DNA from 3 places in the Streptomyces sp. NPDC020299 genome. Region 3 is predicted to be linked to each of the others. Evidence: predicted binding sites of a transcription regulator. Region 3 holds the regulator's gene; each other region holds the start of a gene.
The links. The regulator HrcA, encoded in region 3, represses chaperone genes, less so after heat shock. The targets are predictions, from matches to a motif close to TTNGCACTCNGNNNNNCNGAGTGCNAA.
Positions count from the first base shown of each region.

Region 1: the regulator HrcA is predicted to act here: its motif matches at 898-924, upstream of groES (co-chaperone GroES).
Region 2: the regulator HrcA is predicted to act here: its motif matches at 2,954-2,980, upstream of groL (chaperonin GroEL).

Region 1 is NZ_JBIRWL010000014.1:37,167-44,010, reverse strand. It holds gene groL (chaperonin GroEL) at 1-313, opposite strand, end outside; gene groES (co-chaperone GroES) at 443-751, opposite strand; gene ACH45E_RS31190 (hypothetical protein) at 1,036-1,578, opposite strand; gene ACH45E_RS31185 (polysaccharide deacetylase family protein) at 1,578-2,534, opposite strand; gene ACH45E_RS31180 (methyltransferase domain-containing protein) at 2,517-3,815, shown strand; gene ACH45E_RS31175 (RNA polymerase sigma factor) at 3,763-5,040, opposite strand; gene ACH45E_RS31170 (YciI family protein) at 5,261-5,617, opposite strand; gene ACH45E_RS31165 (VCBS repeat-containing protein) at 5,746-6,844, opposite strand, start outside.
Region 2 is NZ_JBIRWL010000029.1:34,977-41,820, forward strand. It holds gene ACH45E_RS42225 (hypothetical protein) at 1-347, shown strand, start outside; gene ACH45E_RS42230 (Uma2 family endonuclease) at 408-1,088, shown strand; gene groL (chaperonin GroEL) at 1,168-2,790, opposite strand; gene ACH45E_RS42240 (cold-shock protein) at 3,121-3,327, opposite strand; gene ACH45E_RS42245 (ubiquitin-like small modifier protein 1) at 3,798-4,073, opposite strand; gene thrC (threonine synthase) at 4,070-5,353, opposite strand; SAM riboswitch class I at 5,372-5,535, opposite strand; gene ACH45E_RS42255 (glucosyl-3-phosphoglycerate synthase) at 5,679-6,623, shown strand; gene ACH45E_RS42260 (trehalose-6-phosphate synthase) at 6,717-6,844, shown strand, end outside.
Region 3 is NZ_JBIRWL010000016.1:84,540-91,383, reverse strand. It holds gene ACH45E_RS33690 (MBL fold metallo-hydrolase) at 1-310, opposite strand, end outside; gene hrcA (heat-inducible transcriptional repressor HrcA) at 484-1,500, shown strand; gene dnaJ (molecular chaperone DnaJ) at 1,501-2,637, shown strand; gene ACH45E_RS33675 (nitronate monooxygenase) at 2,737-3,810, shown strand; gene ACH45E_RS33670 (16S rRNA (uracil(1498)-N(3))-methyltransferase) at 3,807-4,559, shown strand; gene ACH45E_RS33665 (VOC family protein) at 4,576-4,968, shown strand; gene ACH45E_RS33660 (hypothetical protein) at 5,265-5,840, shown strand; gene ACH45E_RS33655 (S41 family peptidase) at 5,887-6,844, shown strand, end outside.

The sequences.
Region 1 (6,844 bases), on a different contig from region 3:
TCTTCAGGCCCTCGCGGACGAGCGCCTGGGCCAGCACGGTGGCGGTGGTCGTACCGTCACCCGCGATGTCGTTGGTCTTGGTCGCCACCTCCTTCACCAGCTGGGCGCCGAGGTTCTCGTACGGGTCCTCGATCTCCACCTCACGGGCGATGGTGACGCCGTCGTTGGTGATGGTCGGGGCGCCGAACTTCTTGTCGATGACGACGTTGCGGCCCTTGGGGCCGATCGTCACCTTGACCGTGTCGGCGAGCTTGTTGACGCCGCGCTCGAGGGCGCGACGGGCGTCCTCGTCGAACTTCAGGATCTTCGCCATGGGAGCGTAGCCCTCTCGGGAAATCTAGGGTGCAAATGCGGTGGTAAAACGAGACGCGCCCCCGGCGCCCGGCTTGTTAACGGTCGCGGGGGCCGGGGGCGCAGCTCGAAGCAGGAATGCTCGAGGTGATTACTTCTCGATGATCGCGAGCACGTCGCGAGCCGAGAGAACGAGGTACTCCTCGTTGTTGTACTTCACCTCGGTGCCGCCGTACTTGCTGTAGAGCACGACGTCGCCGACGGAAACGTCGAGCGGAAGACGGTTACCGTCCTCGAAGCGGCCCGGGCCCACGGCCAGGACGACGCCCTCCTGGGGCTTCTCCTTGGCGGTGTCCGGAATGACCAGGCCCGAGGCCGTGGTCTGCTCGGCGTCGAGCGGCTGGACCACGATGCGGTCCTCGAGCGGCTTGATGGCAACCTTGGAGCTGGCGGTCGTCACGATCCGACCTCCCCCTTCGGAGATCTCACGGGGTTAACTGTCTGAGGTGGCGACCAGGTCGATCCGTCGTCGCGGGTGCCGGACCTGCCCGTCGCTGTGTTGGCACTCTCCAGTGGGGAGTGCCAGAGCCGAGACTATGACTGCGGTTAGCACTCGGTCAAGCGGAGTGCCAATTGCCGTGCGGCGCGTCTGCTGCGGGGGTGGGCTCAGCGGGGGTGGGTTCAGTGCGGGGTCCACTGGGGGCTGCCGCCCCCAGACCCCCGCTTCGGATCCAGACCCCCGCTTCAGATGTAGTCCTCCAGGCGTGCCACCGTCAGGCCCCGGGACTGGACCTTGCGCAGGACCCGCAGGGCGGTGGGCTCGTCCGGGGGCAGCTCGATGATGTCGCCGGGGCGGAGGTGGCGGGGGCCCCTGGTGTAGGTGGGGGTGTCGTGCCAGAGGACTCGCGGACGGAAGGCGCTGTCGGTGCGGAACGCGGTGACCGGGAGGCGCAGTTCGCGGACCATGGCGACGAAGTGCGGGTCCTTCTGGGCGGTGGCGTCGCAGATGAGGAAGACGACCTTGTCGGGGGTGGGGACGCGGTCGACGACGGGGGGCAGGTACCGGCCCCTCCGGTGGGGTGGGTCCGGGGCGGGGGCGAGCGGGGTCCGCAGGCCCCAGTGGCGGTATGCCAGGTCGCGGGCGGGCGCGGGATGCCGTACCCGCTGGGCCGCTTTCTCGCCCAGCCGTTCGATGGGGTCGACGGACTGGGCGCAGCCGGTGAGGAGGAGTGCGGCCCCGGTGAGCGCGGCGGCGGCCAGGGCCCGGTGTCGCCGCCACCGCCGCATCACAGGTAGTCCTCCAGGCGGGCCACGGCGTATCCCTCGCGGGTGACCTTGTTCAGGAACCGGCGCATGTCGTCGACCATCGTGCCGTCCCAGTCGTCCCGCCCCCGGAAGTGGGTCAGGACGATGTCGCCGGGGTGCAGGCTCCGGTCGTCCTCCCGGTACTCCCAGTGGTCGACGTAGACCTCCTCGTCCCAGATGGGGGCGTACTTGATGCCGCAGGACTTGGCGGCGACGAGGGTGTCCCGGTTGTAGTTGCCGTAGGGCGGGCGGAAGACGGTCGGGCTCTTGCCGAACTGCTTGCGCATGATCCGCTGCATGCCGCAGATCTCGTCCCGCTGCTCGTCGTAGGACAGGCCGGGCAGGTAGGGGTGGGTGAGGGTGTGGTTGTTGAGGGTGATGCCCTTGGCCTGCATCTTGCGGAAGTAGCCGTAGTCGTCCTCGACCAGGTAGTTGCTGAGGAACGCGGTGTAGGGGATCTTCAGGTCGCTCATCATGCGCAGGAAGGCCGGGTCCTTCTCGGCGCCGTCGTCGATGGTGAGGAAGACGACCTTCTGCTTGGTGGGGATCGTGGTGAAGACCGGGGGCAGGTTCAGTTCCTCCTGGTCGTGGACCTCGAATCCGGCGCGGGCGGTGATCCTCGGTTTGCGGGCGGGGGGCGGCGGAGGCGTCAGGGGGACCTGGTCCACACCCCAGCGTTTCGCGGCGGCGACCAGGGCGGCGTGGGAGGCGCGCAGCCGGGAGGCGTAGGAGTCCAGGGCCTCGGCGGGCGCCTGGCGGTGCTGCTGGCCGGGGGCGGGCCGGACGTCGGGGGCCGTGCCCGGTGCCGTACAGCCGGAGACGACACCGCCGGAGACTGTGACGACGGCGGCGGCCACGGCGAGCGCGACCCGGCCGGTTCGGGGGGCCGTTCGCCTCCACCGTGCACCATTTTTGTCATTTTGTACTACTACTCGCATGGTGCTGGATCTTCGCAGTACCCCCGTCCCGGACCCGCCCGACACCGCCGCCGCGGGCGCACCATCCACCGACTGGCCCACAATGACCCGGTGAACGACCTGCTCCCCTTCCACTCCCTGCTCACCCCCGAGGGCCGCGCCCTCCTCGACGAGGTGCGCGGCACGGCACCGGCCGAGGAACTCGCCGTCGCCACCCGCCTGCGCCGCGACCACCCCGCCGACCTGGTCTCGGCCGCCCTCGGCCAGGCCCGGTTGCGGCAGCGGGCGGCGGCGAAGTTCGGGGCCGAGGACGCGGAGCGGATGTACTTCACGCCGAACGGGGTCGAGCAGTCGACCCGCACGAGCGTGGCGGACTACCGGGCCGGCCGGCTGACGGAGCTGGGGGTGACGTCCGTCGCCGACCTGTGCTGCGGCATCGGCGGCGACGCGATCGCCCTCGCCCGCGCCGGGATCCGCGTCCTCGCCGTGGACCGCGATCCGCTGACGGCGGCGGTGGCCCGGGCGAACGCTCAGGCGCTGGGGCTGGCGGACCTCATCGAGGTGCGGGAGGCGGATGTCACGGAGGTCGACACCGCCGGGTACGACGCGGTGTTCGTCGACCCCGCCCGGCGCGGCGGACGGGGCCGTATCTTCGACCCGGAGGCCTACTCGCCGCCCCTGTCCTGGGCGGTCGGCGCCGCGTCCGCCGCCCGGGTGGCCGCCCTGAAGATCGCCCCCGGCATCCCGCACGAGGCGGTCCCCGAGCGGGCCGAGGCCGAGTGGATCTCGGACGGCGGGGATGTGAAGGAGGCGGTGCTGTGGTTCGGCACCGGCGCCGGTGGCGGCTTTGGCGGGGCGGCCGTGCGGGCCACGCTGCTGCCGGGGCCTCGCTCCCTGCTCTCCCGGGGCCTGCCCGACCCCGAAGTGCGGCCCGTGGGGCGGTACTTGTACGAGCCCGACGGCGCCGTCATCCGGGCGCACCTGGTGGCCGAGGTCGCCGAGGAGCTGGACGGCGGGCTGATCGACCCGACCATCGCCTACATCACGGCGGACACCCCACGGCCGACGGTGTACGCCTCCGCGTACGAGATCACCGACCGGCTCCCGTTCAACCTGAAGAAGCTGAAGGCCCTGCTCAGGGAGCGCGAGGTCGGCGTCCTGACCGTGAAGAAGCGCGGCTCGGCGGTCGAACCCGAGGAACTCCGCAGGAAGGTCAAGCCCCAGGGCCCGAACTCGGCGACGGTGTTCCTCACCCGGGTGGCGGGGGCGCCGACGATGCTGATCGGCCACCCGCTGGGGTGACTCCCGCGCACTCCCCCGCCCGCCGCAGCAGCATCTCCCGCTCCCGCTCGTTGCGGGTCAGGCGTGCCGCGCGTTCGAACTCCGCGCGTGCTTCCGCCGGGCGGCCCAGGCGGGTCAGGAGGTCGCCGCGGACGCTGGGCAGCAAGTGGTAGTCGCGGAGGGAGGGTTCGGCGGCCAGCCGGTCCACGATCTCCAGCGCCGGGGCCGGGCCCCGCGCCATCGAGACGGCGACGGCACGGTTCAACTCCACGACGGGGGACGGGGCTCGGGCCGCGAGCAGGTCGTACAGGGTGGCGATGGCCGGCCAGTCCGTCTCCTCGTAGGTGTAGGCGTGCGCGTGGCAGGCCGCGATCGTCGCCTGGAGGGCGTACGGGCCGGGGGCGCCGGTGGCAGTGGCCTCGGCGCGGCCGAGGGCCGTGATGCCGCGGGCGATGAGCATGCGGTTCCAGCGGCGGCGGTTCTGGTCCTTCAGCAGGACCGGCTCACCGTGCGGGCCGGTGCGGGCGGCGGCGCGGGAGGACTGGAACTCCAGGAGGGCGGTCAGGGCGTGCACCTCCGGCTCCTTGGGCATCAGGGCGGACAGCACGCGGGCCAGGCGGAGGGCGTCCTCGCAGAGACCGGGGCGCAGCCAGTCGTCGCCGGCGGTGGCCGCGTACCCCTCGTTGTGGATCAGGTAGATGACGTCGAGGACGGAGCCCAGGCGGGCCTCGCGGTCGGGGCCGCAGGGGACCTCGAAGGCGATGTTCCGCTTCGCGAGGGTGCGCTTGGCGCGGACGACGCGCTGGGCGATCGTCGGCTCGGGCACGAGGAAGGCGCGGGCGATCTCGGCCGTGGTCAGACCGCCCAGCAGGCGCAGTGTGAGCGCGGTGCGGGCCTCGGGGGACAGCACGGGGTGGCAGGCGGTGAAGACCAGGCGGAGCAGGTCGTCGTCGATGTCGTCGGGGTCGGCCGGTTCCGGCGGCCCGGCCGTCGTCTCCAGGTCGCGGCCGATCTCGGCGAGCTTGCGGGCGTAGTTCTCGCGGCGGCGGATCAGATCGACGGCGCGACGCCGGGCGGTGGCCATCAGCCAGGCACCCGGGTTGTCCGGCACGCCGTCCCGGGGCCACTGCTCCAGAGCTGCCACCAGCGCGTCCTGCGCCAGCTCCTCGGCGATCCCGATGTCCCGCACGATCCGGGTCACGCCGGCGATGAGACGGGGCGACTCCAGACGGAAGACGGTCTCGATGACGGCGCGGGCGGCCTCAGCGGCGGACTCGACGGCCTGGGCTGCGGACTCGACGGCGGGCTCGGCGGACTCGACGGCGGGTCCGATGACCTCAGCGGCCTGGGCAGCGGACTCCGCGGCGGGTCCGACGGCCTCGGCGGCGGCCTGGGCGGTGGCGGTGGGCTGTTGTTCCACAGCCCACCATGCAACACCCCCGGCCGGGGTCCGCGCCAATGAGCGGTCAGCCCTCGGCGATCTCCCGGACCTCGCAGGTCACGGTCCAGAACTCCTCGTGGACCTTCAGGAAGCGCTTCGTCCACTCCAGCGCCTCGGCCTTGTCCTTGCACTGCATGAGGGCATAGCCGCCGATGACCTCCTTGGACTCGGTGAAGGGCCCGTCCGTGACGGACAGCTGCCCGCCCTCCCAGTGGACCCGGGTGCCCTGCGCGGAGGGGGTGAGCCCGGCGGTGTCCAGCATCACGCCGGCCTTGGTGATCTCCTCGATCAGCTCACCCATCCGCTGCATCAGCTCGGGGCTGGGGCCCTCGGCGGGGGCGGTGGACTCGTCGATGCGTACGAGCGACAGGTAGCGGGGCATGGTGACTCCTCGGTGCCGGGCGGCGGGGCCTCTCCCCGCCTCTCACCCCTGCGTCGAACGGGAGACGTCCGGATCGACACGGCCCCCGGAATTCCTCGAAGAATTTTTCCGGGGACCGTGACCTGGCACTACTTGAGCTCGGCCCCGAACGCAGCCTTCGCGTACGGCGCCCCGACGCTCTTCCCGCCGAAGACGAGCGCCGCGTCCGTCGTGAGGCCCGTGGCGCGGCCCCGCAGTTCCCAGACGGCCCCGTTGCCGCCGTCCTCGTTCGTGGCGGCGGCCGAGAGGTCGGCGTGGCCGTTGCCGTTGATGTCGAGGAGCTGGACGGTCTCACCGAAGACGTCGTTGGTCTCGGCGGTGCCGGGGACACCCGTGGTGTTCTGGGTGAAGCCCTGCGCACCCGTGCCGGTCAGGCCGGTGCGGCTGCCGCGCAGGACGTCGACCATGCCCTCGTACTGGTTCTCGCCTGGCGCGCCCACCGCCAGGTCGTCGATGCCGTCGCCGGTGATGTCGCCGACGGCGACCGACCGCCCGAACAGGTCGCCCTCCTCGGTGGCGCCCGGCACACCGGGGGTGTTCTGCGAATACGTCCGCCAGGTGCCGCGTGCGCCCAGGCCGGTGGCCGAGCCGTAGGCCACCTGGACCTGCTCGTTCACGGAGTCCCCGGTGACGAGTTCGTCGTATCCGTCGCCGTTGAGGTCGCCGAACGCCACGGCGCCGTCGCCGGAGGGGGCGTCGGGCACGCGGGTGAGGCCGGCGGGGGTGCTCAGGTAGAACTCGCTGCAGTACACGCCGTCTCCGCAGTACTCGGACAGGGCCAGGTCCGCGCGGCCGTCGCCGTTGATGTCGCCGGTGGCGCCGTCGTGGACGTCGACGTACTGGAGGTCGGGGTCCATGGGGGAGGTGGCGGCCGGGGTGCCGGTCCGCTTCAGCGGTCCCTTCCAGAGGGTCGCCTTGGTCCCGAGCGGGTCGTCGCCGGGGGCGTAGCCCGCGAGGAGCAGCGCCAGGTCCAGGCGGCCGTCGCCGTCGAAGTCACCGGCCTGGGTGTTGGTGGCGGGGACGGACGTGCCGCCGGACAGGCCGTGCGGGCCGCCCCAGACGACGACCGCCTTGGCGGACAGGGTGCCGTCCCCGATGACCAGGTCGGCGTAGCCGTCGTCGTCCAGGTCGCCCTTGGAGAGCTGGACGCCGAAGCGCTGGCCCTTGGCGGGGCTGCCCGGGATCCCG
Region 2 (6,844 bases), on a different contig from region 3:
TGGTGGTGGAGTGGTTCGACCGCGGGGCGACCGACGAGACCGTACGCACCGCACTGACCGCCGGCCTGCCCACCCCGGTGCACCACCCGGCGGCCCTGCTCCGCCGCCGCCTGACCTCCAAACTCCCCCCGCCACCCGCCCCGCGCCCGCCGCTCCGGGTCCTGGAGTGCGCGGAATGTCGTACTCCCGGCCCCCCGGAAGCCCTGCCGGGCGGTGTCTGCGGCGCATGCCGGGGTGAACGCTCCCCCGCCCGCCGCAACACGCCCCTGTCCGCTTCCGCGGTCCAGGTCCGCGCGGGCGAGATCCGCGCTGCCATGTCCGTACGACGAGAAAGGACACACGTATGACAGCTCCTACGGTCCGCAAAGACCACTCCGGGGCACGATGGAGGAAAGGAGGCGACGCCATTGACCCCTGACACCGCTGAGCGCCCGCAGATGTCCGTGGAGGACTTCGAGGAACTCGTCCGCAGGGCTCCAAGGGAAATCCGCAACCGGCTGGAGTTCCTCGGTGGACGGCTGTGCATCCGGCACGGGCCGCTCGACGTGGACGAGTTCGAGGAGCTGGCCGCCGTCGCTCCCGAAACCGTGCGGCTTGAGTACGTCAACGGAAAAGTAGAGGTCAAGGCCGTGCCGGACGGCAAGCGCACGTCGATCTTCATGTGGCTGCTGCGTCAGTGCATGCAACAGCGCCCCGACCTGGACCTCGCGCCCGAGCGCGGCGTCAAGGCCGAGGCCTACCGCAACGGACGTGCCCGCACAGACGGCTTTCTGGCACCGGTGAATCACTTCGTCGAGGACGGCGAGTGGTCCGAATCCAACGGCGCCCTGATGGCAGTGGAGATCACCTCGCACGACCGCGACACCGACCAGCGCGACCGTGTCGACAAGCCCGTCGGGTATGCGGGGGCCGACATTCCCGTCTACCTCCTCATCGACCGCGACAGCAATACGGTCAGGGTCTACAGCGAGCCCAAGGACGGCCGTTACCAGCAGTCCCCCTCTTACCCCTGGGGAGCGGTCGTCGAGCTCCCGCCCCCGGTGAGCATCACCCTCGACACCGAGGCGCTCAAGCAGTTCGCCGACTGAAACGCCCGAGGGCGGTACCCCCTGCCAGAACAGGGGATACCGCCCTCGGTAAGGACGCAGATCAACCGGAACCGGTCGATCAGAAGTCCATGTCACCGCCCGGCATGCCGCCACCGGCGGGCGCGGCGGCCTTCTCCGGCTTGTCGGCGATGACGGCCTCGGTGGTGAGGAACAGCGCGGCGATGGAGGCGGCGTTCTGCAGGGCGGAACGGGTCACCTTCGCCGGGTCGATGATGCCCTGGGCGATCATGTCGACGTACTCGCCGGTCGCGGCGTTCAGGCCGTGGCCGACCGTCAGGTTGCGCACCTTCTCGACGACGACGCCGCCCTCGAGACCACCGTTGACGGCGATCTGCTTCAGCGGGGCCTCCAGCGCGAGCTTCACGGCGTTGGCGCCGGTCGCCTCGTCACCCTCGAGCTCCAGCTTCTCGAAGACACCGGAGGCCTGCAGCAGGGCCACGCCGCCACCGGCGACGATGCCCTCCTCGACGGCCGCCTTGGCGTTGCGGACCGCGTCCTCGATGCGGTGCTTGCGCTCCTTGAGCTCGACCTCGGTGGCGGCACCGGCCTTGATGACGGCCACGCCGCCCGCGAGCTTGGCCAGGCGCTCCTGGAGCTTCTCGCGGTCGTAGTCGGAGTCGCTGTTCTCGATCTCGGCGCGGATCTGGTTGACGCGGCCGTTGACCTGGTCGGAGGAGCCGGCACCGTCGACGATGGTGGTCTCGTCCTTGGTGATGACCACCTTGCGGGCCTTGCCCAGCAGGTCGAGGGTGGCGTTCTCCAGCTTGAGGCCGACCTCCTCGGAGATGACCTCGCCGCCCGTGAGGATGGCGATGTCGCCGAGCATGGCCTTGCGGCGGTCACCGAAGCCCGGGGCCTTGACGGCGACGGACTTGAAGGTGCCACGGATCTTGTTGACGACCAGGGTCGACAGGGCCTCGCCCTCGACGTCCTCGGCGATGATCAGCAGCGGCTTGCCCGACTGCATGACCTTCTCGAGGAGCGGGAGCAGGTCCTTGACGGAACCGATCTTGGAGTTGGCGATGAGGATGTACGGGTCGTCGAGCGACGCCTCCATCCGCTCCATGTCGGTGGCGAAGTACGCCGAGATGTAGCCCTTGTCGAAGCGCATACCCTCGGTGAGCTCCAGCTCCAGACCGAAGGTCTGGGACTCCTCGACGGTGATGACGCCTTCCTTGCCGACCTTGTCCATGGCCTCGGCGATGAGCTCGCCGATCTGGGTGTCGGCGGCGGAGATGGAGGCCGTGGAAGCGATCTGCTCCTTGGTCTCGACGTCCTTCGCCTGCTCCAGCAGGGCGGCGGAGACGGCCTCGACGGCCTTCTCGATGCCGCGCTTGAGGGCCATCGGGTTGGCGCCGGCGGCTACGTTGCGCAGGCCTTCCTTGACCAGGGCCTGGGCGAGAACGGTCGCGGTGGTCGTACCGTCACCGGCGACGTCGTCCGTCTTCTTGGCGACTTCCTTGACCAGCTCGGCGCCGATCTTCTCGTACGGGTCCTCGAGCTCGATCTCCTTGGCGATGGAGACACCATCGTTGGTGATCGTGGGGGCGCCCCACTTCTTCTCGAGGACGACGTTGCGGCCCTTGGGGCCGAGCGTCACCTTCACGGCGTCCGCGAGCTGGTTCATGCCGCGCTCGAGGCCGCGCCGCGCCTCCTCGTCGAACGCGATGATCTTGGCCATGTGAAGTGGTCCCTCCAGGACTGGGGGTGATTCCCTCGGACCGCGCCCGCGCCCGCGACGGACGGCTCGCGGACCCCGTGGTTCCTTGCCCCACTTGGCCTGCGGGCCTCACCGACCCGGTCCTTCGTTGTCACTCTCACCTTCAGAGTGCTAACGCCAATGATTAGCACTCGCCCATGCCGAGTGCAAGCGGCTCGAGCGGATCCCCAGGTGAACAGCGGGCACGCACGGCGTCGCGGGCAGGCCGAAGGGCTCGCACCCGGGAGGTACGAGCCCTTCGAAGATGTACAGAAGAACGTCGCTGTCAGTCGCTGTCAGTCGGCGCGTGCTTCAGCTGGTCGCCAGCCGGACCATGTCCGCCTGCGGCCCCTTCTGGCCCTGCGAGATCTCGAAATCGACTCGCTGACCCTCTTCCAGGGTGCGGTAACCGTCCATCTGGATCGCGCTGTAGTGGACGAATACATCCGCACCACCGTCGACCGCGATGAAGCCGTACCCCTTCTCCGCGTTGAACCACTTGACGGTGCCCTGAGCCATGCCTAACTCCCCTATTACTGGCCCTTGCACAGATCCACACTTCGCGGATCCGGGTCAGACCTCACCCCCCAAGGATTGGGGGCGTGCGCCGGAACGCGTCGACCGCGGCTGAATGTATCTGTCCAACTGCCGTCTGCAACAGGTCAATCGGACGAGAAATCTGGACGGGCGCGGTCGGGAATCTGCCAAAAATTCGGCTGAATCCGGGGCAAGTCGGACCCCATAAAAGGCGCATAAGGCGCAAAACACACGCACACTTTGGCTACATCTTGTCGGGTGTGCGGTGCGAATCCGGGGTTCTCGACCCGGGGTTCAGAAGCGCGTTCCCCAACTGTACCGCGCTCAACCACATTGAATTGCCCCCTCCGCTTCTCACGCGGAGGGGGCAATTCGATGAACGCTCGGTAACCTGAGTTACCGACGGTAATGTTCTGTCATTCGGTCAGCCGCGTCAGGGCGCGTCGGGCGCGTCAGCCGCCGGCGACGGCCGGAATGATCGAGACGCCCGCGCCGTCCGGCGTCGCCGTTTCCAGACCCTGTTCAAAACGCACGTCGTCGTCGTTGACGTACACATTGACGAAGCGGCGCAGCTTGCCCTGGTCGTCCAGGACGCGGGCGGCGATGCCGGTGTGGTTCTTCTCCAGGTCGGAGATGACGTCGGCGAGGGTCGCACCCTCGGCCTGGACCTCGGCCCGGCCGCCCGTATAGGTGCGCAGGATGGTCGGGATACGGACGGTCACGCTCATGCGAGGCCTGCCTCTCGGAACGAATCGAGGTTGGGGCGGATCGTGGCGGTCAGGCCGGTGCCTGCCACCGCGTCCAGGGTCTTGAGGCCGTCGCCCGTGTTGAGGACGACGGTCGTCTTGGTCGGGTCGAGGACGCCGTCCTTGATCAGCTTCTGGGTGACGCCGACCGTCACACCGCCCGCGGTCTCCGCGAAGATGCCCTCCGTGCGGGCCAGCAGCTTGATGGCGTCCACCACCTGCTCGTCCGTCACATCCTCCACCGCCCCGCCCGTGCGGCGCGCGATGTCGAGGACGTACGGCCCGTCCGCCGGGTTGCCGATGGCGAGGGACTTGGCGATGGTGTTCGGCTTCTGCGGGCGTACGACGTCGTGGCCGGCCTTGTACGCGGTGGACACCGGCGAGCAGCCCTCGGCCTGGGCGCCGAAGATCTTGTACGGCTTGTCCTCGACCAGGCCGAGCTTGATCAGCTCCTGGAGCCCCTTGTCGATCTTGGTGAGCTGCGAGCCGGAGGCGATCGGCACGACGATCTGGTCGGGGAGCTGCCAGCCGAGCTGCTCGCAGATCTCGTACGCCAGGGTCTTGGACCCCTCCGCGTAGTACGGCCGCAGGTTGACGTTGACGAAGCCCCAGCCCTCGCCCGCCGGGTCGCCGATCAGCTCGGAGCAGAAACGATTCACGTCGTCGTAGTTGCCCTCGATGCCGACGAGCTCGCCGCCGTAGACCGCGGCCATGACGACCTTGCCCTGCTCCAGGTCGTGCGGGATGAACACACAGGAACGGAAGCCGGCCCGCGCCGCCGCGGCACCGACCGCGCCGGCCAGGTTGCCGGTGGAGGAGCAGGAGAGGGTGGTGAAACCGAAGGCGCGCGCCGCCTCCAGCGCCTGGGCGACCACGCGGTCCTTGAAGGAGTGCGTCGGGTTGCCGGAGTCGTCCTTCACGTACAGACCGCCGGTCACGCCGAGCTCGCGGGCCAGGTTGTCGGCCTTGACGAGGGCGGTCCAGCCGGGGTTGATGTTCGGCTTGGTCGCCACGTCGGCAGGGACGGGCAGAAGAGGCGCGTAACGCCAGATGTTCGCGGGGCCCGCCTCGATGCGCCGGCGGAGTTCCTCGGTGTCGTAGGCCGAGAAGTCGTAGGCGATCTCGAGCGGGCCGAAACACTCCTCGCAGGCGAAGACCGGTCCGAGCGGCACCCGGTGGCCGCATTCGCGACAGCTCAGAGCCGCGGCGGGGCCGAGGTCTACGGTGGAGTCAGTGGTGCTTGCAACAGTCTGCGCAGCCATGTGAGGCGAGGCCCTTTCTCCTCATCTTCCTCACGACGCATCTCGCCGTGAGACGGATTTGGCACCTTCCCGAGCCGGGGAGCCTCGCGGAACGATCAGGACTGGTCACTGATCTACGAGAACCGACTGGAGGGTTGCCGGGGCTTCATCGGGCCGTGTCCCTCTGCCCCTCTGGATGAGCGGTATGCGGTTGTGTGTGCGGTTGTGAACAGCGGTGGCCTCGGACATGCGATGGTCATCCGCGTTGTCCAAGACTGTAACCGAAGGCCGGGACAGTTGAGATAGTCGTCCGAACCGCGAGACAAACAGTGAGGAGCCGCCCACCGTGCTGGAGGAAGTAGAGCGCTGGCTGAGCACCCGCTCCTGGTCCGTGACCGATCGTCCGCTCCACCAGATCCTGGCCGCGAAGCAGCGCACGGGCCAGTCGGTCAGTGTCGTGCTGCCCGCGCTCAACGAGGAGGAGACGGTCGGCGACATCGTCGCGATCATCCGTCACGACCTGATGCGGCAGGTCCCGCTCGTCGACGAGATAGTCGTCGTGGACTCGGGGTCGACCGACCGTACCTCCGAGGTGGCCGCCGCCGCGGGCGCCCGGGTCGTCCACCGCGACGCCGTCCTGCCACGGATCCCGGCCGTACCCGGCAAGGGCGAGGTCCTGTGGCGCTCGCTCCTCGTCACCGGCGGGGACATCGTCTGCTTCATCGACGCCGACCTGCGGGAGTTCTCCTCCGACTTCGTCTCGGGGATCGTCGGCCCGCTGCTGACCGACCCGGACGTGGACCTGGTCAAGGGCATGTACGACCGTCCGCTCGGCGGCGCGAGGGGACAGGGCGGCCGGGTCACCGAGCTGATGGCGCGCCCCCTGCTCAACATGCACTGGCCGCAACTGGCCGGCTTCGTGCAGCCGCTGGGCGGGGAGTACGCGGCCCGCCGCTCCCTCCTCGAACAGCTGCCCTTCCCCGTCGGGTACGGGGTGGAGCTGGGCATGCTGGTCGACGCGCTGCATCTGGTCGGCCTGGACGCCCTCGCCCAGGTGGACGTGGGGGTGCGCAAGCACCGCCACCAGGACGGGCAGGCGCTGGGCCGGATGGCGGCCGCCATCTACCGCACCGCCCAGCTCCGGCTGGCCCGCGGGCATCTGATCCGGCCCTCCCTCACCCAGTTCGAGCGGGGCGAGGACGGCTTCGAGCCGCGCACGTTCTCCGTGGACACGGAGGAGCGGCCGCCGATGGTGGAGATCGCGGAGTACGCGGCGCGACGGGTGGCCTGACTTCCGGCCGCATCCCGTCCATGTCACTCCCCATGGGAGGGAACGCACGTTTGAGCGTTTCCGGGCCGGGCTAGGTTGAGACTCATGGCTTCCATGGCTTCCACGCAGGGTGCTGAAGTGCTGGTCGCGTCCAACCGCGGCCCGGTGTCGTACGAGGTACGCGAGGATGGCTCGCTGCACGCCAAGCGGGGTGGTGGCGGGCTGGTCTCGGGGCTGTCGGC
Region 3 (6,844 bases):
CGCGCTCGTGCGTGAACAGCGCGTCCATGCCCACCGCCGCGAACACCTCCGCGCCCGCGAAGGCCGCCGCACCGAGCACATGGTCGAAATGGGGGTGGGTGAGCGCGAGATGGGTCACACGGCCCCCGGCCAGCTCCTCCGCCTGCGTGCGCAGGCGCGCGCCTTCGGCGAGACTCGACCCCGCGTCCACCACGAGCGCCGTACCCTCGCCGAGGACCAGCCCCGTCGTGCAGTCCCAGCCCGGCAGCCGGACCCGTCCCACCCCGGCGGCCACCCGTTCCCACCCCAGCTCTTCCCAAGTCACGGTCATACCGCGACGCTAGCGGGTACGAGGACACCCAGGCACGGCGGCACGAACCGGCCTTGCCCGGGGTGTACCCCACGGCCGTACACTGGGCCGGGGAATGCTGGCACTCGCAAGCGCAGAGTGCCAGGCGAAGGGCCCGAGGGCCGCAGGGGACGACTTTCTGGAGGTGTGCGCGGATGCTGAGTGAACGCAGGCTGCAGGTGCTGCGCGCCATCGTCCAGGACTACGTCGGCACCGAGGAGCCCGTCGGCTCGAAGGCGCTCACCGAGCGGCACGGCCTCGGCGTCTCCCCGGCCACCGTCCGCAACGACATGGCGGCCCTGGAGGACGAGGGGTACATCGCCCAGCCGCACACCAGCGCCGGGCGCATCCCCACCGACAAGGGCTACCGGCTCTTCGTCGACAAGCTCGCGGGCGTCAAGCCGATGACCGCCCCCGAGCGGCGGGCGATCCAGAACTTCCTCGACGGCGCCGTCGACCTCGACGACGTCGTGGCCCGCACGGTGCGGCTGCTCGCGCAGCTGACCCGGCAGGTCGCGGTCGTGCAGTACCCGTCGCTGACCCGCTCGACCGTGCGGCACGTGGAACTGCTCTCGCTCGCCCCCGCGCGCGTGATGCTCGTGCTGATCACGGACACCGGCCGGGTCGAGCAGCGGATGGTCGACTGCCCGGCCCCGTTCGGCGAGGCATCTCTGGCGGACCTGCGCGCGCGGCTGAACAGCCGGGTCGCGGGCCGCCGGTTCACGGATGTGCCGCGGCTGGTCGAGGACCTCCCCGAGGGCTTCGACACAGAGGATCGCGGTACGGTCTCGACCGTGCTCTCCACTCTGCTGGAGACACTCGTCGAGGAGAACGAGGAGCGGCTGATGATCGGCGGTACCGCCAATCTCACCCGCTTCGGACATGACTTTCCCCTCACTATCCGGCCGGTGCTCGAGGCACTGGAGGAGCAGGTCGTCCTGCTCAAGTTGCTGGGCGAGGCGAAGGATTCGGGCATGACCGTGCGCATCGGCCACGAGAACGCCCATGAGGGACTCAACTCCACGTCGGTGGTGTCGGTCGGTTACGGTTCGGGCGGCGAGGCGGTTGCCAAGCTCGGCGTGGTCGGACCGACCCGCATGGACTACCCGGGAACGATGGGAGCGGTACGCGCAGTGGCACGGTACGTCGGACAGATCCTGGCGGAGTCGTAAGTGGCCACGGACTACTACGCCGTTCTCGGCGTGCGCCGCGACGCGTCGCAGGAAGAGATCAAGAAGGCCTTCCGTCGGCTCGCCCGCGAGCTGCATCCGGATGTCAATCCTGATCCGAAGACGCAGGAGCGGTTCAAGGAGATCAACGCCGCCTACGAGGTGCTGTCGGACCCGCAGAAGAAGCAGGTCTACGACCTCGGCGGCGACCCGCTCTCGCAGTCCGGCGGCGCCGGCGCGGGCGGCTTCGGGGCCGGTGGTTTCGGCAACTTCTCGGACATCATGGACGCCTTCTTCGGTACGGCGTCCCAGCGCGGCCCGCGCTCGCGCACCCGGCGCGGCCAGGACGCGATGATCCGCATCGAGGTCGAGCTGGACGAGGCTGCCTTCGGCACGACCAAGGACATCCAGGTCGACACGGCGGTCGTCTGCAACACCTGCAGCGGCGAGGGTGCCGCGCCGGGCACGACCGCGCAGACCTGCGACATGTGCCGCGGCCGCGGTGAGGTGTCCCAGGTCACCCGGTCGTTCCTGGGCCAGGTCATGACCTCGCGCCCCTGCCCGCAGTGCCAGGGCTTCGGCACGGTCGTGCCGACGCCGTGCCCCGAGTGCGCCGGTGACGGCCGCGTCCGCTCGCGCCGCACCCTGACCGTGAAGATCCCGGCCGGTGTCGACAACGGCACCCGCATCCAGCTCGCCGGCGAGGGCGAGGTCGGTCCGGGCGGCGGTCCCGCCGGTGACCTGTACGTCGAGATCCACGAGCTGCCGCACTCCACGTTCCAGCGGCGCGGCGACGACCTGCACTGCACGGTCACCATCCCCATGACCGCGGCGTGCCTCGGCACCAAGGTGCCGCTGGAGACGCTGGACGGCCTGGAGGAGGTCGACATCCGCCCGGGCACCCAGTCCGGCCAGTCGATCCCGCTGCACGCCCGCGGCGTCACCCACCTGCGCGGCGGCGGCCGGGGCGACCTCATCGTCCACGTCGAGGTCCAGACCCCGACCAAGCTCGACCCCGAACAGGAACGCCTCCTGAGGGAACTGGCCAAGCTGCGTGGGGAGGAACGCCCGCAGGGGCAGTTCCAGCCGGGGCAGCAGGGGTTGTTCTCGCGGTTGAAGGATGCGTTCAACGGGCGCTGAGGCCCCGATTTATGGTCTCTGACCCCTGACAATGCCCCTGGCATATGTCAGGGGAAGCCCGGATTCGGACTTGTTCGGAGGACGTGACAACATGCCGTCATGTCCTCCGCACTGACCGATCTCTTCGCATATCCGATCGTGCAGGCCCCCATGGCGGGCGGTGTCTCCGTGCCGCAGCTCGCCGCCGCCGTGTCCGAGGCGGGGGGCCTCGGGTTCCTGGCCGCCGGGTACAAGACCGCCGACGGCATGTACCAGGAGATCAAGCAGCTGCGGAGCCTGACCGGCCGCCCCTTCGGCGTGAACCTCTTCATGCCGCAGCCGGAGTATGCCGAGTCCGGTGCCGTCGAGGTCTACGCCCATCAGCTGGCCGGCGAGGCCGCCTGGTACGAGACCGAGCTCGGGGACCCGGACAGCGGCCGGGACGACGGCTACGACGCCAAACTGGCCGTGCTGCTGGACAACCCGGTGCCGGTGGTCTCGTTCCACTTCGGCGTGCCGAGCCGGGACGTGCTCGACTCGCTGCGCCGGGCCGGCACCCTCACCCTGGTCACCGCGACCACCGCCGAGGAGGCCCTCGCGGTGGAGCGGGCCGGGGCCGACGCGGTCATCGCGCAGGGCGTGGAGGCCGGCGGCCACCAGGGCGCCCACCGGGACGTCCGGGAGACCGACGGCTCCGGGATAGGCCTCCTCTCGCTGATCGCGCAGGTCCGCGAGAGCGTGAGCATCCCGATCGTCGCCGCCGGCGGCATCATGCGCGGCAGCCAGATCGCCGCGGCCAGGGCGGCCGGCGCGAGCGCGGCCCAGCTGGGCACCGCGTTCCTCGCCACCCCCGAGTCCGGCGCGAACGCCCTGCACAAGCAGGCGCTGACCAACCCGCTGTTCGCCCGCACCGAGCTGACCCGCGCGTTCTCCGGCCGTCCCGCCCGCGGCCTGGTCAACCGGTTCCTGCGCGAGCACGGCCCGTACGCCCCCGCCGCCTACCCGGAGGTCCACCACCTCACCTCGCCGCTGCGCAAGGCCGCCGCGAAGGCCGGTGACGCGCAGGGCATGGCGCTGTGGGCGGGCCAGGGACACCGGATGGCGCGCGACCTGCCGGCCGGGCAGCTGGTCGAGGTGCTGAACGCCGAGGCCGAGGCGGCGACGGCGGCGTCGGCCCAGGGCGGTGCCCGGTGACCGCGCCGGTCTTCGTGGTCGACTCCCTTCAGGGTGTGGGCCCCGGCTCGGTCATCGACGTGACGGGCCCCGAAGGGCGGCACGCGGTCTCCGTACGACGGCTGCAGCCCGGCGAGGACGTGGTGGTCACCGACGGGCAGGGCCGCGGGGCGGCCGGGGTCGTCCTCAGCGTGGAGGGCAAGGACCATCTGGTCGTCGAGCCCTTCGAGTTCCCGGTGGAACCCGAGCCCAGCCCCCGTATCACCGTCGTCCAGGCCCTGCCCAAGGGCGACCGCGGTGAGCTCGCCGTGGAGACGATGACCGAGACCGGGGTCGACGCGGTCGTGCCCTGGGCGGCGTCCCGCTGCATCACCCAGTGGAAGGGCGAGCGCGGTCTGAAGGCGCTCGGCAAGTGGCGCGCCACCGCCCGCGAGGCCGGCAAGCAGTCCCGGCGGCTGCGCTTCCCGGACGTCGCGGACGCGGCGACGAGCAAGCAGGTTGCCCAGCTTCTCGCCAAAGCCGACTTCGCCGCCGTCCTGCACGAGGACCGGGACTACCCGAGCGAGCCGCTGGCCACCGCCGAACTTCCCGCCGAGGGCGAGATCGTGCTGGTGGTCGGACCCGAAGGAGGCGTCTCTCCAGAGGAGTTGGCGCTCTTCGAGCAGGCGGGCGCGAAGGCGTACCGGCTCGGGCGTACCGTACTGCGTACATCGACCGCCGGGACCGCGGCGGCGGCCCTGCTCCTGGGCCGTACCGGCCGCTGGTCCTGACCGCTGGGGGAAGACCGTGGAACTCGCCCAAGTACGGCTGCTGGTCAGCGACTTCGCCGCCTGCTACCGGTTCTACGCCGACGTGCTCGGCCTGAAGCCGCAGTCCGGCGCGACCGGGGGACCGTACGAGAAGTTCAGCCCGGCCACCGGCTCCGCCGGGATCGCGCTGCAGGACCGCTCGATGATGGCCGAGGTCCTGGACGAACTCGGCGACACCGCGACCGGCCACCGCTCCCTGGTGGTCCTGCGCGTCGACGACCTCGACGCCTACTGCGCGGAGATCGCCGGCCGCGGCGCCACCCTCCTGCACGGCCCGGCCCCCATGACCGAACGCATGCGAGTCGCCCACCTCAAGGACCCGGAGGGCAACCTGGTCGAACTCCAGGAGTGGCTGCTGCTGCGCACCTGACGACGACCGCCGGGAGCGCAGCCGCCCGTCGGGCACGAACCGGCCTGGTCGGCCCTCGGCGGGCCGAAGACCAGCCCGCCGAGCGGGCGTACGCGCCGTCCCCGTGACGGTGCCGCACCGTCCACCGGTGGATCGCCCCCTGGCCGTCGACGAGCTGTCTGACCCTGCGTTCACTGCGCACCGGGGCAGCCTGGGGACCGGAACACCGGAGAGACACTCGAAGGTGAGGCACCCGAACACTCGAGTGGCCATATGCGCCCTACCGCCCCGCTCCCGTCGGTGGCACTCTGCCCTGCATGGGGGCTTTCAGGCATATTCGGTACCGGCCCCGCCGGACGCGGGCGACGCGCGCGGCGGCCGTGGCGGGGCTCGCGGCGGTGGCCGTGGGCGGCGTCGTGGCGTGCCAGCCGACCGATCTGAGTTCGGCGTCGGTGGCGTACACGACGGACAGGACCGCGACCGCGGAGCTGGAGCGGCAGCACGTGAAGGTGCAGTGGCTCACCTGCACGGGCAGCTACGGAGGCAAGGGCTACACGCCGGGGAAGACACCGTCGCCGAGCGAGAGCACCGTCGTCACCGTCGACTGCCAGGGGCAGACGGACGACGGCCGGAAGATCACCGTCACCGGCAAGGTCACCAAGGCCGTCGACGGGGCGTGCGTGCGCGGCGATCTCACCGCGAAGGTCGGCGGCAAGCGGTGGTTCCACGTGGACGGGCTGGGCAACTGCGACGCCAAGCCCGGACCCACGTACACCCCGCCCGTCACCTACCGGCCTTCGAACGGGCAGCCCCGTCCCACCGTCACCGTCACGGTCACCAGGACCATCTGGTGCAAGGGCGACCCGACCTGCTGGCCCGTCGAGGGCAAGTGATCGGAAACCGGACCCGCGGACGCCCTCCGCTGCGTAGGGTGATCGCGTGACCCAGGGCGCATCCACCACAGCGGCAACCCCGGCATACCTCCGATTCCCGCATGCACAAGGCGAGTTGGTCGCCTTCACCGCCGAGGACGACGTGTGGCTCGCCCCACTCGACGGCGGGCGGGCCTGGCGGGTCAGCGCCGACAACGTACCGGTGACCCACCCCCGCATATCCCCGGACGGCACGACGGTCGCCTGGACCTCCACCCGCGACGGCGCCCCCGAGGTGCACGTCGCGCCCGTCACCGGCGGCCCGGCCAAGCGGCTGACACACTGGGGGAGTTGGCGCACCCAGGTGCGCGGCTGGACCCCTGACGGGCAGGTCCTGGCGCTCAGCACCCAGGGCCAGGCCAGCCTGCGCCGCAGCTGGGCCCACGCGGTCCCGCTCGACGGCGGACCCGCCACCGCCCTGCCCTACGGGCCCGTCGGGAACGTGGCGTACGGCCCGGCCACCGTGCTGCTGTCCGCGCCGATGGGCCGCGAGGCCGCCTGGTGGAAGCGCTACCGGGGCGGTACGGCGGGCAAGTTGTGGATCGACATCGAGGGCGACGGCGAGTTCGTACGGCTGCACGAGGAACTCGACGGGAACATCGAGTACCCGGTGTGGGCGGGGGAGCGCATAGCCTTCCTGTCCGACCACGAGGGCACCGGAGCGCTGTACTCCTCCCTCGCCGACGGCTCCGACCTGCGCCGGCACACCCCTCTCGAAGGCTTCTACGCCCGGCACGCCGGGGGCGACGGCACCCGCGTCGTCTACACCGCCGCCGGTGAACTGTGGCTCCTGGACGACCTGGACGGCGCCGAGCCACGGCGGCTCGACATCCGGCTCGGCGGGCCGCGCGTGGACCTCCAGCCGCACCCGGTGAACGCCGGCCGCTGGTTCGACTCCGCCGCCCCCGACCACACCGCGCGCGGCAGCGCCGTCGAGGTGCGCGGCGCCGTCCACTGGGTCACCC